3 regions of the Clostridium sp. CTA-17 genome follow, and region 2 is predicted to be linked to each of the others. Evidence: riboswitches for the same ligand, from Rfam matches in the RefSeq annotation. Region 2 holds a riboswitch; each other region holds the start of a gene.
The links. A riboswitch is a leader RNA that binds a small molecule or an ion and turns the genes downstream of it on or off. The one in region 2 is predicted to bind cobalamin.

Region 1 (3,981 bases), on a different contig from region 2:
TATCACCTACTTCTCTTTCCAAAATAAAGATAAGCAAAAAATGGTGCTCCAATTAATGCTGTAATTGCTCCAACTGGTAATTCTGATGGAGAAATTAGTGTTCTTGAAACTAAATCTGTTAATACCATTAAAGTTCCTCCAAGTATAATACACATTGGAATTACTATCTTATGATTAGAGCCAAATATTTTTCTAACTATGTGAGGAGTTATAAGATCAATAAATCCTATAACACCACTTAAGGCTACGGCACTTCCAGTTAAAATAGCTACTGAAACAAGTAGTGTCTTTTTAACCTTTTTAGTTTCAACTCCTATTGCTTTTGCACCTTCTTCTCCAAAACTTAAGATATCCATTTCTCTTGTATATCTTATAACCATAAAAATTCCAATTATGAAAAATGGAATTCCAGCAAAAACATATGACCAACTTTTCATAGCAAATGATCCCATTTGCCACATAGTAATTGCCTTTATATCTTCACTACATAAGGCTGTTATAGTAGTTAACATTGCACTAGTAAAAAGTGATAATACCATACCTGCTAAAATTACAGTATTGTTTGAAAGTCCTCTATCAACCTTATTGGAAAAGATAATAACGGCAAAAACCGTTAAAACACCACATAAAAATCCTATAATAGGCATAGCTAAATTTCCTATTACAGGTATTGAAATTCCAAGAACTATGTACATTCCAACACCTAAGGAAGCTCCTGATGAAACGCCTAAAGTATATGGTGATGCTAATGGATTTTTTAATATGGATTGAATTATAGCCCCACTAACTGCAAGGGAAGCTCCAACTCCAAAAGCTAATAGTACTCTAGGTAATCTAATTACCCAAATAATTGCTACGTCCTCTGGTTTTATACTAGCTCTAAGGGAAAAACCAAAAATTTTATTCCCAACTATAGAAATAGTATCCCATATACTAATATTGGAACTTCCAATGGAAGTTCCAATACAAAGTACTAATAATACTAATGGAATTGATAGTAATATTAGTAGTTTTTTCTTTTTAGATTCCTGCATATTGTTCTGGATAAATATCCTTTGCCATTTGTTTTAATGCATTTATCACATATTGGCTTCCACGTGATGATGCATTATTGTCTACTAAGAATATTTGATTATCCTTAACAGCAGTTATTGTATTCCATCCTGGACGTTTAGCAATTAAATCTGTAGCATTTTCAATATAGCTTTCATTTGTTAAAATCACATCTGGATTTGCCTTTATGACAGCTTCTTCACTTGGAGAAATCCAACCTTTTTCATTAGCAAATATATTTTCTGCGCCAACTATATTTAGTAAGCTATTTAAGAAAGTATCATTTCCAAAACTATAAAGCTTTGACCCTGACCCGATTTCAAAGTAAACAGTCTTCTTATCTTTTATAGTTTCACCTATAGCTTTAATCTTATTTACTTCGCTTTTCATTGAATCAACCATTTTGTTTCCTTCGGCTTCTGTTCCAGTTAACTTAGCTAAGAAATTGATATCTTCATATATTCCATCCATACTTTCACTAGTTGGAATATAAACTACAGGTATTCTAGCATCTTTTAAAACCTTAAATGGATCTTCTTTTCCTTCTCTATTATGACCTGAAGCTATTATTATATCTGGCTTAAGAGCTAATATGGCCTCTGCATCTGGATTTCTAAAGTCTATTTTAGGAATATCAGGATTTAATCCTTTTACATCTGCTGAATATTTATCAACACCGACTATTTTATCACCTATACCTAAACCTATTAATATTTCTGTATTAGATGGAGCTGTTGATACTATTCTTTCAATCTTTTTAGGTACTGTAAATTCAGTTCCTTCCATATCTTTCATTGTTACTGTTTTACTTCCACATCCAGTAAACATAAGTAATGCCATCATAGTTATCATTACTAAAGAAATTAATTTTTTTAAGTTTCTCATATTCTTCCTCCACTTTCACCTTTATAAATTCTTAAGTTATATGAAGGATTCCTATTTGATTTTATTTAATGATTTTAATATGTATTTTTTAATATTGCTAAGCATCCCTTACAATCTATAAAAGTAAATCTGAACTTTCTTAAATTAAGCTTAAATCATTATCAATCAAATTTATCTTTCATAAAACTTAACAATTAAAATCTTTGAGGCTTAGATTAATACGTAGAAAATAAAAAAACATACCATTTTAAGAAGGTATGTTAAGAATATTTAAAGCTTACGCATCCTATTATCCTACCCTCAGAAGATAATAGTACTTAAATAAAAGGCAGGTATCCCGACTTTGCTTCCTCCTCCATCTCGTCTTCCCACACAAAAAATGCAGTGACATATTGAGATTTTGTCTGCTTCACGGTTACTGAGGTAGTTGAAGACTTTAACTTCATTCCCTATTAAGTGAAAATCACACCAATTATTAGTTAATCAACTTGATTATATTATTATATTTTGCTATTGTCAAACATCTTAGTTTACCATAAAAGCTATTAATAATAAAAGTAATAATAAAAAACTTACTTTAAAACCTTTGAAAGCTCTTCTAAAAGCTTTTTGTTTTCTTCCCTTGTTCTAACTGCCACTCTATAGAAATTATGGTCTAAGCCAATATAATTACTACAGCTTCTTATTATTATACCTCTTCTAATTAATTCTTCTCTTAAATCTATATTTTTATTCAATTTAAAAAATATAAAATTTACTGCACCTTTAAAAATAGTAATATCTTCAAACTTTTCTAGCCCATTATATAAAAATTCATTTTCTTTTTTTATGTAAGCTATGCTGTTTTTAATATACTCAACATCTTTTAATGCTTCTCTTCCTGCATAGTCTGCCACTGTATTTACACTCCAAGGAGTTCCTACTGAATTTATTTTTTCTATAACATTAGTATTAGAACTTAATCCATATCCTAATCTTATTCCAGGAAAGGCAAATAATTTAGTTAAAGATTTTACTATAATTAAATTTTGGAAATTATTAAGTTCTTTAATAAGAGAATATCTATCATTATCTTCAACAAAGTCTAAGAAGGATTCATCAAAAACAACTATGACATTCATTTTTTTTGCTTTTTCTAATACTTTTAATGAAAAATCTTTTTCTATTAAAGCACCTGTAGGATTATTAGGATTACATAAAAATATAATATCTAATTCTTCTTTGATTTCTTCTAAAAATCCAGTATCAACTGAATAATTATCTTTTAATATATAATGGTTAACTTCACACTCTACAGAATTTAAAGCATCCTCATATTCTGAAAATGTTGGTGCCACTATAAGAGCCTTTTTAGGCTTTATTCCTCTTACTACATTAAAAATAACCTCTGCTGCACCATTTCCTAGTACTATATTTTCTAAAGCTACTTTTTCAAAGTCTGAAATTTCTTTTTTAAGTTCATAGTAAGTTATATCTGGATATCTCTCTATAGAATTTATCCCTTTAATCATGGCCTCTTTTACTTTTTCAGAGATTCCTAAAGGATTTATGTTAGCTGAAAAATCAATAATTTCATTTTCTTCTAATCCATAAACTCTCTTAATTTCTTCTACATTACCACCATGTCCTAAATTCATACAATCACCTCTAAAATATATCTAATAACAAGTGCTACTACCATTCCTAAAAAAGAAACCATTCCTAATATATTATTAGTCTTATAAACATCCGAAATTTCTATTTTCTTTTTAGCATCTCCTATGGTTGGTTTTTCTACAAGCTTTCCAAAATAGTAATTTGCTCCTCCAAGTCTTATTCCTAAAGCTCCTGCAACAGCTGCTTCTGGATGAGCACTATTAGGACTTGAATGATTATATCTATCTCTTTTGTATATTTTAAAACTATTTTTGCAATTAAGTCTTAAAATAAAAGAAGAAATTACTATAAGATAGGCTGTTAATCTAGCTGGAATATAATTAAACACATCATCAAGCTTAGCTGAGAAGAATCCAAAATCCTTATATTTGTCATTTTTATACCCAA
Region 2 (3,981 bases):
ATATGTTGACATTTGCAAAAGTTTTATTGAAAGTTGCATTTGCTGGGTCATAATAAGCTTTTGCTCTTGAGTTAAATTCAAATTAAAATCCATTAACATATATATATCACCTAAAATTATCTAATTCTAATCTATTCACTTTTATCTTTTAACCTTTCTTATATAATTATCCATCAAATAAAATTATTTTTCAATAATTTAAAATTTTAGCTAATTATAAAAGAAAGGCATATACCAAAATAATTTTTAATAAAACTCTCACAAAAATTCTTAGAAAAATCTACTGATTCTAAGAATATTTCATAAGTTTTATTAATCTTTGATAAATGCCCTTACTATTTTTATATTTAATTTAAATAATATTTCCTATTTCCATTATAGAAGTCTTTATTTTGTTCTTTATATCTTCTAAAGAATTATTTTTGCAAATAAATAATAAAGCTGTAGCAGGTCCTGCTGATTTTCTTAAATAATCGCCTTCATAGGATAAGTTTATCCTTATTTTATTACTCTTTTCTAATTCACTTATTTCGTGAATAATCCCCTTTGATCCAATAGGTAATATATCTTTAACACTCTTATCATCTATTAAAATCTTAAAATCTTTAAAAGTAACAATTTCTCCAAGATTATTATTTATATCCTCTAAAACTTCTTGTCCAACTTTAGGTATTCCTAATAAACAAATGGAATCTCCCTTTTCAAAATTAACCTTTAATGTTTCTTCTTTTTCTCCTATTATGGTTAATCCTAAAAAAGTTTGAAGAGTTTTAAAGTTATCCTCTGTGCTTCCTGTTACACACTCTGATAAATTAGATTTTTCTTCAAAAAAGTTCTCAGCATTATACTCTTTTATGGCTCTATTAATGCCTTGTATTATTTTTTCTCCCCCATTATTCATAGACATACCCAAATTATTAACTATTACTAATGGTTTTGCTCTAAAAGCTAAAAGCTCAAAAAGACATACTCTAGCTGAGAAATATGATACAATCTCATTACTGGCTTTTACAAAATCTGCTTCATTTTCACCAATTCCACCACAACTATCGCAAGCTATTACTAGTTTATTTTTTTCATTTTCTAATACAGTTAAGTCTCTAAACTTATATATTTGCATTTTTTAGTCCCTTACTTACTATAAATGCTACAACTATATTAACTAAGCTTGCTAAAGTAAGTGGTAATCCTAAAAGTTTTAAAAAGTCTATTGGATTCATTCCTCCTAAAACAAAATACATAAATACTCCTGTTATTAAAGTAAATACTATTCCATTTAAAAGAGTACCAACAATTCCTGCTAAAACAACTTTTCCTCTATTAAATATTATTGATGTTATGTATACAACAACAAACATTTCTAATGCTACTAAAATATGTACTGGTAAACTTAAAGGAAATCCTGTTCTTAAAGCTACAAATAAATGAGCTAAAAGTCCTATTATCCCACCAACTACAGGTGATATTATTATTCCTCCAACAAAAGCTGGCATAGAATCTAATGCTATACTAGAGAATATAGGAAAGTTAGCTAATATAACACTTATTGCTATAAGTATAGCTGAAAAACATAAACTCTTAACATCTAATCTCTTTTTTTCCTTAGTAAAATTCATAATTATTTTACCCTCCTAATTAATATTATTTTCCTTCTCTCTAAATTATAAGGCACCTATTAACTAGCAAGTTATACTTTTAATATTAAATAAAATTTCATACCCAATAAAACATAAATTATAATTTCAATTTTTCATAATTATACTAAAATCTAATATCTTTGTATAACCTTAGAATAATTGATGCTTAATTAAATAGAGTTAAATAAAATGTTAATTTAGAAATTTTTATTTCTAATTAACCCTTAGAAAAGCTTATACATATTCTTTCTGTAAATATTCTTTCAAATAAAAAACTGGTAAGGATAACTCTCCCCACCAGTTAAAATAATTTACATACTTTTTAAACTTATATAATGCTTCCCTCCGAAACAATAAGAATAGCATACTAGGCAGGTCTCCTGGCTAATAAATCATCCTAAAACAATCCTTTCCATGACTATTTATCACAGTGGTCCTTTGTTCTCGTCCTTATCAACAGTAGCGGGGGCTGCAGTTTTTAACTTTCCCTATTAAGTCAATAAACACCTAATGCTCTTATTTTATTTTCACTTTATAATTACATAATTATATACATTTTGTCAACCTATGTATTATTATTTTTATTTAATATTAAAATTTTCAACCTCATCTAAAGTTTCTGGCACATTAAATTCTCCCTTTATAATAGCTTCTTTATATTGTTCTACTTTATCTAAAATTTCTTTAGAAACTAAATTACTAGTTGTTTTAGCCACCTCAATTCCATTATCCTTAAGCCCTATTTCCATCTTATTTTTTGGTCCAGCTTTAAAATCACTATTTATAACTTCCTTGGCTGTAGTATATACTGCTTCATCTAGATTCTTTATCATTGATGATAATATAACATCAGCATATTCTGGGAATCTTGCTGCCCAATCAATATCCACTCCAATAGCATACTTTCCTTTTTCCTTAGCAGCCTTAAAAACTCCTTCTCCTGCCTCTCCAGCTGATTCAAATATTATATCTGCTCCTTCATCATACATTTTTTTAGCTATATCACTTGCTTTCTTTTGATCATTAAAATTCCCAACATACTGAACTAAATTTCCTTCTTTTATATTTTTATATGCTTCCTCATTTGAAACCTTTAATCCAGCCATAAATCCTGATAAAAATGTTTCTATTAATTCTTCCTTTATTGCCCCTATAAAACCTACCTTATTTGTTTTAGTAGTATTACCAGCTATTATTCCCATTAAAAAAGCACCCTGTTCATCCTTGAAATCTATGGATTTTACATTTGGAAGATCTGATACAGTATCTACTATAGCAAAATTTTTATCTGGATAATCTTTAGCTACATTATTTAAACTCTCTAAAAATTTAAAGGCTGAAGCAAAAGTTAAGTCATTATTTTGAGCTGCTTCTCTAAGCCTCTTCTCATAATCCTCTGATGAATTAGTATCAAAAACTTCTATTCTAGCACCATATTCTTTTTTTATTCTCTCTAATCCATCTACAGCTAAATCAGTAAAATAATTTTCCTCATTAGAAAAGTCATCTTTTACTAAGGCAAAATTATAAACTTGTTTTTCTATAACATCTACTTTTTTTAAAGCTGATGAATTATTTGAACCACACCCAGCAATTATTGAAGTTATTCCTAAAAGCAAAGCCAAAGCTTTAAATGTTTTTTTTAATTTCATTTTTAGTCCTCCTATTTTTTTAGTCAAAATTATTATTTCTTTAAGTAAGAAAATTTATGTAAAAAAAAGAAACTCCCTTAGGAGTTTCTTTTAATATTCTTCTACATAAAATAATGCACAAACTTTAGGACCAGAATGGATTGCTACTGAACATCCTAGAGGAAGTTTTAAATATTCAATATTATTATTTTCTAAATATTCCTTTATAGGTAAGTAAATATCCTCATTTTCAAGTTCAACTAATATAATAGGCTCTCCTTCTTTTTTAGGGATTGAATCAAATTGCTCAATCATAGCCTTTACCATCTTTTTAGTTCCTCTTATTTTTCCTTGGACATTCATTTCACCCTCTAATACATTAAGCATAAGCTTTATGCCTAAAGCATTAACAAATAAAGCTTTTCCTTTTGAAAGTCTTCCTCCTCTTACTAAGTTGTCTAAACTTTCAAAAGCTATAGTACTTTTAATATGATTCCTGTATTCTAAAATTTCTTTTTCTAAATCCTCTAAAGTTATTCCTGCTTCTATTAATCTAGCTGCTTTTAATACAATTAATCCAAGTCCAACTGTTACATTTCTTGAATCTATTACAACTATATCATCACTTTCTAATTCAGCCTTAGCTAAACATGCTGATTGATAAGTACCACTCATATTAGATGATATATGTATAGATATAACTTTGTATCCTT
Region 3 (3,981 bases), on a different contig from region 2:
CTTTTATAGGATTAGTATGTATATTTAAAAAGTCAAAGATTGGGTTAACAGCTGCTTCAGTAGGTATTATTGGAAGTTTAATTTTATGGGGATTTTTTAAAGTTAGTATTAAGGTTAGAAATTTCTTAGATGGAGTAGGTTTAAGTTTTAAAGATCTATTAAACTTTTTATTTGTAGTTATTACTGCAATAATAGCATTTTTAGTTATTTTTCTTTTTTTAAAAGTATTTAATAATTTTGGAAGTAAAATAAGAAAAAGATAAGACGAAAAGTCTTATCTTTTTTACCATTCACCAGGATAAGCAACTATGTGCAATGTAACTTGACGTCTTCCCCAAGATATACATTCATCATGAGAGTTCATGTAAAGATCAATAATATTTCCTTTTATAACTCCACCTGTATCTGATGCTATAGCATAACCATAACCAGGGATGTACACTTTTGATCCTAATGGAATTACACTAGGGTCAACTGCTATTGTACTTATTCCACCGGGGTCTCTTACAGGTTTAAGGCCCATAGCTGTTAATGTTCCTCCGCTATATGCAGTGGCTTCCATAGAAAGTGTTTTCTTATATTTGCCATCGCTACTAGGTTGGCTAGAACTATTATTACTGCTAGTATTATTTGAAGAGTTAGCAGCATTATTTTTAGCAGCTTCTTCTGCTTTCTTAGCTTCTTCAGCTTTTAATGATTCAATTTTATTTTTAGCAGCTTGTACAGAATTATTAGCTGCATCTCTAACTGAATCAATATTAAGTTGTGGTATTAATTGATTCAATGTGCTAACTGCACTTTCAAGTTCATTAATTGATGAAGATGAATTTATAACTGAAACTGAATGAGATATTAAAGACATTTCATTTTCTTTAATTACCTCTAAAACAGCCTCTTTTTGTCTGTTTAATTCATCAATTTTCTTTTGTTCCTCAAGTTTTTTGCTATCTAAAGTTTTAAGAGATTCCTCGGTTGAAGCTTTCAATTCTTTAAGTTCAGCTTGATCTCTCTCTAATTTTTTAATATCACTATTAAGAGAATCTTTTTGCTCATCTAAACTTTTTATAAGATTTTTATCTAAAGCTGCAACTCTTGCTAAAGCGTCTAATCTTGTTATTAAATCTGATAAGTCTTCAGATTTAAGTAAAAAAACTATTGGATTCATAGAATCCTTGCTTTTATACATGGCACGCATTCTTTTACCTAAAACAGATTGTTTTTCATCTATTTCAGTTTTTAAAGTACTTACTTTACTTTCTGTTTCTTTTAAACTTTCTTCTGTATCTTTCATTTTAGCTTTATTATCTGCTAACTTAGCATTTAATTCTTCGATTTCATTATTAAGTTTTGACACTTGAGAGTTAAGTGAAATAACTTCATTATCTAATTGTGAATATTTTACTTTGTTCTCCTGTATAGTAGATTTCTTATCATTTACTGTATCAGCAAAAACTACATGAGTAGCTGAAATACTAATTGCCATAGCAATTAACGCTGATAAAATTCTTTTTTGCATAAACTACACTCCTTTAGTTAAACTGTCCACAACTTAAGAGCATTTCATCATATATTACTGAATTATAACATAAAAGTCAAATGTAACACAAATTTAACCTTTAAACATTTAAAATATGGTAAGAAAAAATTAACAACTTAATTATACTACAAATATAGAAAATAAGAAATTTACCCTATATTGAAATAATTAAGATTATATATTATAATTAAAAAAAATAATATTTTATATTTTTAGGTTTGATTTTAATTAAAAGGGAAAGTGGTTAAAGTCCACTACAGCCCCCGCTACTGTGATAGGATACAAGTTTCTATTAACCACTGATTATATAAATTGGGAAGGGAGAAATGAGGATAAGCCTTAAGTCAGGATACCTGCCTAAGAATCGTAAACTAAGCTTCGGAGGGAAGAGATTAGTACTTATTTGTTCATAATTTTGAGGAATAATTACTTTGATTTGTAAGCATCTGTTCTTTGTAGCACAGATGCTTTTTATTTTAAAATTTTAGAGGTGAAATATGAAAAAAGCTATATTAGTAGTAAGTTTTGGAACAAGTCATTTAGATGCGTTAAATAATTCTATAAAAAAAATAGAAGATTCAATACAAGAAAGTTTCAAAGAATATGATATTTTTAGAAGTTTTACATCACATATGATAGTAAAAAAACTTAAAGAAAAACATAACATGGAAGTATTATTTCCAGAAGATGCTTTAAAGAGTTTAGCCGAGGAAGGATATGAGGAAGTTATTGTTCAACCACTTCATATTATTCCAGGAGAAGAGTTTGATTATATAAAGCATATGGTAAAGGAATATGAATCATGTTTTAAAAGGATAGAGATAGGAAGACCAATATTCCATTATGAAGGTTTTGAATCAGGTCCAGATGATTATTCATATTTCGTAGATACAATGAAAGATTTAATAGAAAAGAATTCTCCATGTGTATTTGTTGGACATGGTAGTGCTCATCCATCCAATGCTGTTTATGGATGTTTACAATCTGTTTTAATAGATAAGGACTATGAAGATGTTTTTGTAGGAACTGTAGAGGGATATCCTAATTTCTCAAATGTATTAAAGAAAGCTAAGAAGAAAGATATAAAAGAAATAACAATAATTCCTTTAATGGTTGTAGCTGGAGATCATGCTAAAAATGATATGGCTTCAGGTGAAGAAGATTCATGGAAGAGCAGATTTGAAAGTGAAGGAATAAAGGCTAATGTTGTCTTAAAAGGATTAGGGGAATACGAAGAGTTTGGGAATTTATACATAGATAGAATTAATGATGTTATTAATGGTACATATAAAGGACTTGGAGAAACTAAAAAGAAGAAACATAGAAGGGAAATGAAATAATGGATTACATGAAAAGCCCTATGGGAATTGAAAAAAGAAGTTTTGAAATTATAGGTTCTGAAATGCATGAACATAATTTTTCAGAAGAGGAATTACAAATAGTAAAAAGAGTTATACATACTACTGCGGATTTTGAATATCAAGATTTAATAGAAATAAGTGAAGGTGCTATAGAGGCAGGAGTTTCTGCTCTAAAGAATGGAGCTAAAATATATACTGATACAACAATGGCTTTATCAGGAATGAACAAAAGAGCATTAAAAGAATTAAATGCATCAGTTGAATGCTATGTTGGATTAGAAGAGGTATTTAAATTAGCTAAAGAAAAAGAAATAACTAGATCAATGGCAGGAGTTGAACTTGCAGCAAAGGAAAATGTAGATATATTTGTTTTCGGAAATGCTCCAACTGCCTTATTTAAACTTAGAGAACTTATTAAGGAAGGAAAAGCTAATCCAAAGCTTATAGTAGCAGTTCCAGTTGGTTTTGTAGGGGCTAGTGAGAGCAAAGAAGATTTAGATGAACTTGGAATTCCTTATATAAGAGTTAAGGGAAGAAAAGGTGGAAGTACAGTAGCAGCAGCTATAATAAATGCATTACTTTATATGAATTATAAAAGAGATATGTAATAAAGAAGGTAATCTAAATGTTTGATATGTATATAGAAAGTGGTGGAAAGAAACTTAGATGTGGATACACTACAGGGTCTTGTGCAGCAGCTGCTGCTAAAGCCGCCACTTATATGCTTTTTAATAAAAAAGACATAAGTGTTATAGAAATAGATACTCCTAAAAATATAAAACTTAATTTAGAAATACAAGATATACAGGCTAATAAAGATTCAATTTCTTGCTCCATAGTAAAAGATGGTGGAGATGACATAGATGCTACCTCAGGTCTTGAAATATTTGCAAAGGCAGAAGAAATTGAAGAAGGCTTTGAACTATGTGGAGGAGAAGGCGTTGGAGTAGTAACTAAAGAGGGTCTTTTTGTAGAAAAAGGACAACCTGCCATAAATCCAGTACCTAGAGAAATGATAAAAAAAGAAGTCTTAAGTGTACTTCCTAAGGATAAGGGAGTTAGAATAACAATTTTTGTTCCAAG

Region 1: it holds a riboswitch for cobalamin, as region 2 does, so the genes downstream of both, ACYUCG_RS03450 (ABC transporter substrate-binding protein) here and ACYUCG_RS06205 (ECF transporter S component) in region 2, are expected to answer to the same signal.
Region 3: it holds a riboswitch for cobalamin, as region 2 does, so the genes downstream of both, ACYUCG_RS04225 (sirohydrochlorin cobaltochelatase) here and ACYUCG_RS06205 (ECF transporter S component) in region 2, are expected to answer to the same signal.

Annotation. Positions count from the first base shown of each region.
Region 1 covers NZ_BAAABF010000001.1:794,017-797,997, reverse strand. Annotated here, with positions in the region: gene ACYUCG_RS03455 (FecCD family ABC transporter permease) at 3-1,034, opposite strand; gene ACYUCG_RS03450 (ABC transporter substrate-binding protein) at 1,021-1,938, opposite strand; cobalamin riboswitch at 2,249-2,426, opposite strand; gene cobD (threonine-phosphate decarboxylase CobD) at 2,511-3,575, opposite strand; gene cbiB (adenosylcobinamide-phosphate synthase CbiB) at 3,572-3,981, opposite strand, start outside.
Region 2 covers NZ_BAAABF010000002.1:400,399-404,379, reverse strand. Annotated here, with positions in the region: gene rpoN (RNA polymerase factor sigma-54) at 1-99, opposite strand, end outside; gene ACYUCG_RS06210 (hypothetical protein) at 353-1,120, opposite strand; gene ACYUCG_RS06205 (ECF transporter S component) at 1,107-1,616, opposite strand; cobalamin riboswitch at 1,991-2,163, opposite strand; gene ACYUCG_RS06200 (BMP family lipoprotein) at 2,219-3,289, opposite strand; gene ACYUCG_RS06195 (DegV family protein) at 3,380-3,981, opposite strand, start outside.
Region 3 covers NZ_BAAABF010000001.1:958,954-962,934, reverse strand. Annotated here, with positions in the region: gene ACYUCG_RS04235 (hypothetical protein) at 1-263, shown strand, start outside; gene ACYUCG_RS04230 (3D domain-containing protein) at 284-1,516, opposite strand; cobalamin riboswitch at 1,735-1,912, shown strand; gene ACYUCG_RS04225 (sirohydrochlorin cobaltochelatase) at 2,035-2,877, shown strand; gene ACYUCG_RS04220 (precorrin-8X methylmutase) at 2,877-3,506, shown strand; gene cbiD (cobalt-precorrin-5B (C(1))-methyltransferase CbiD) at 3,524-3,981, shown strand, end outside.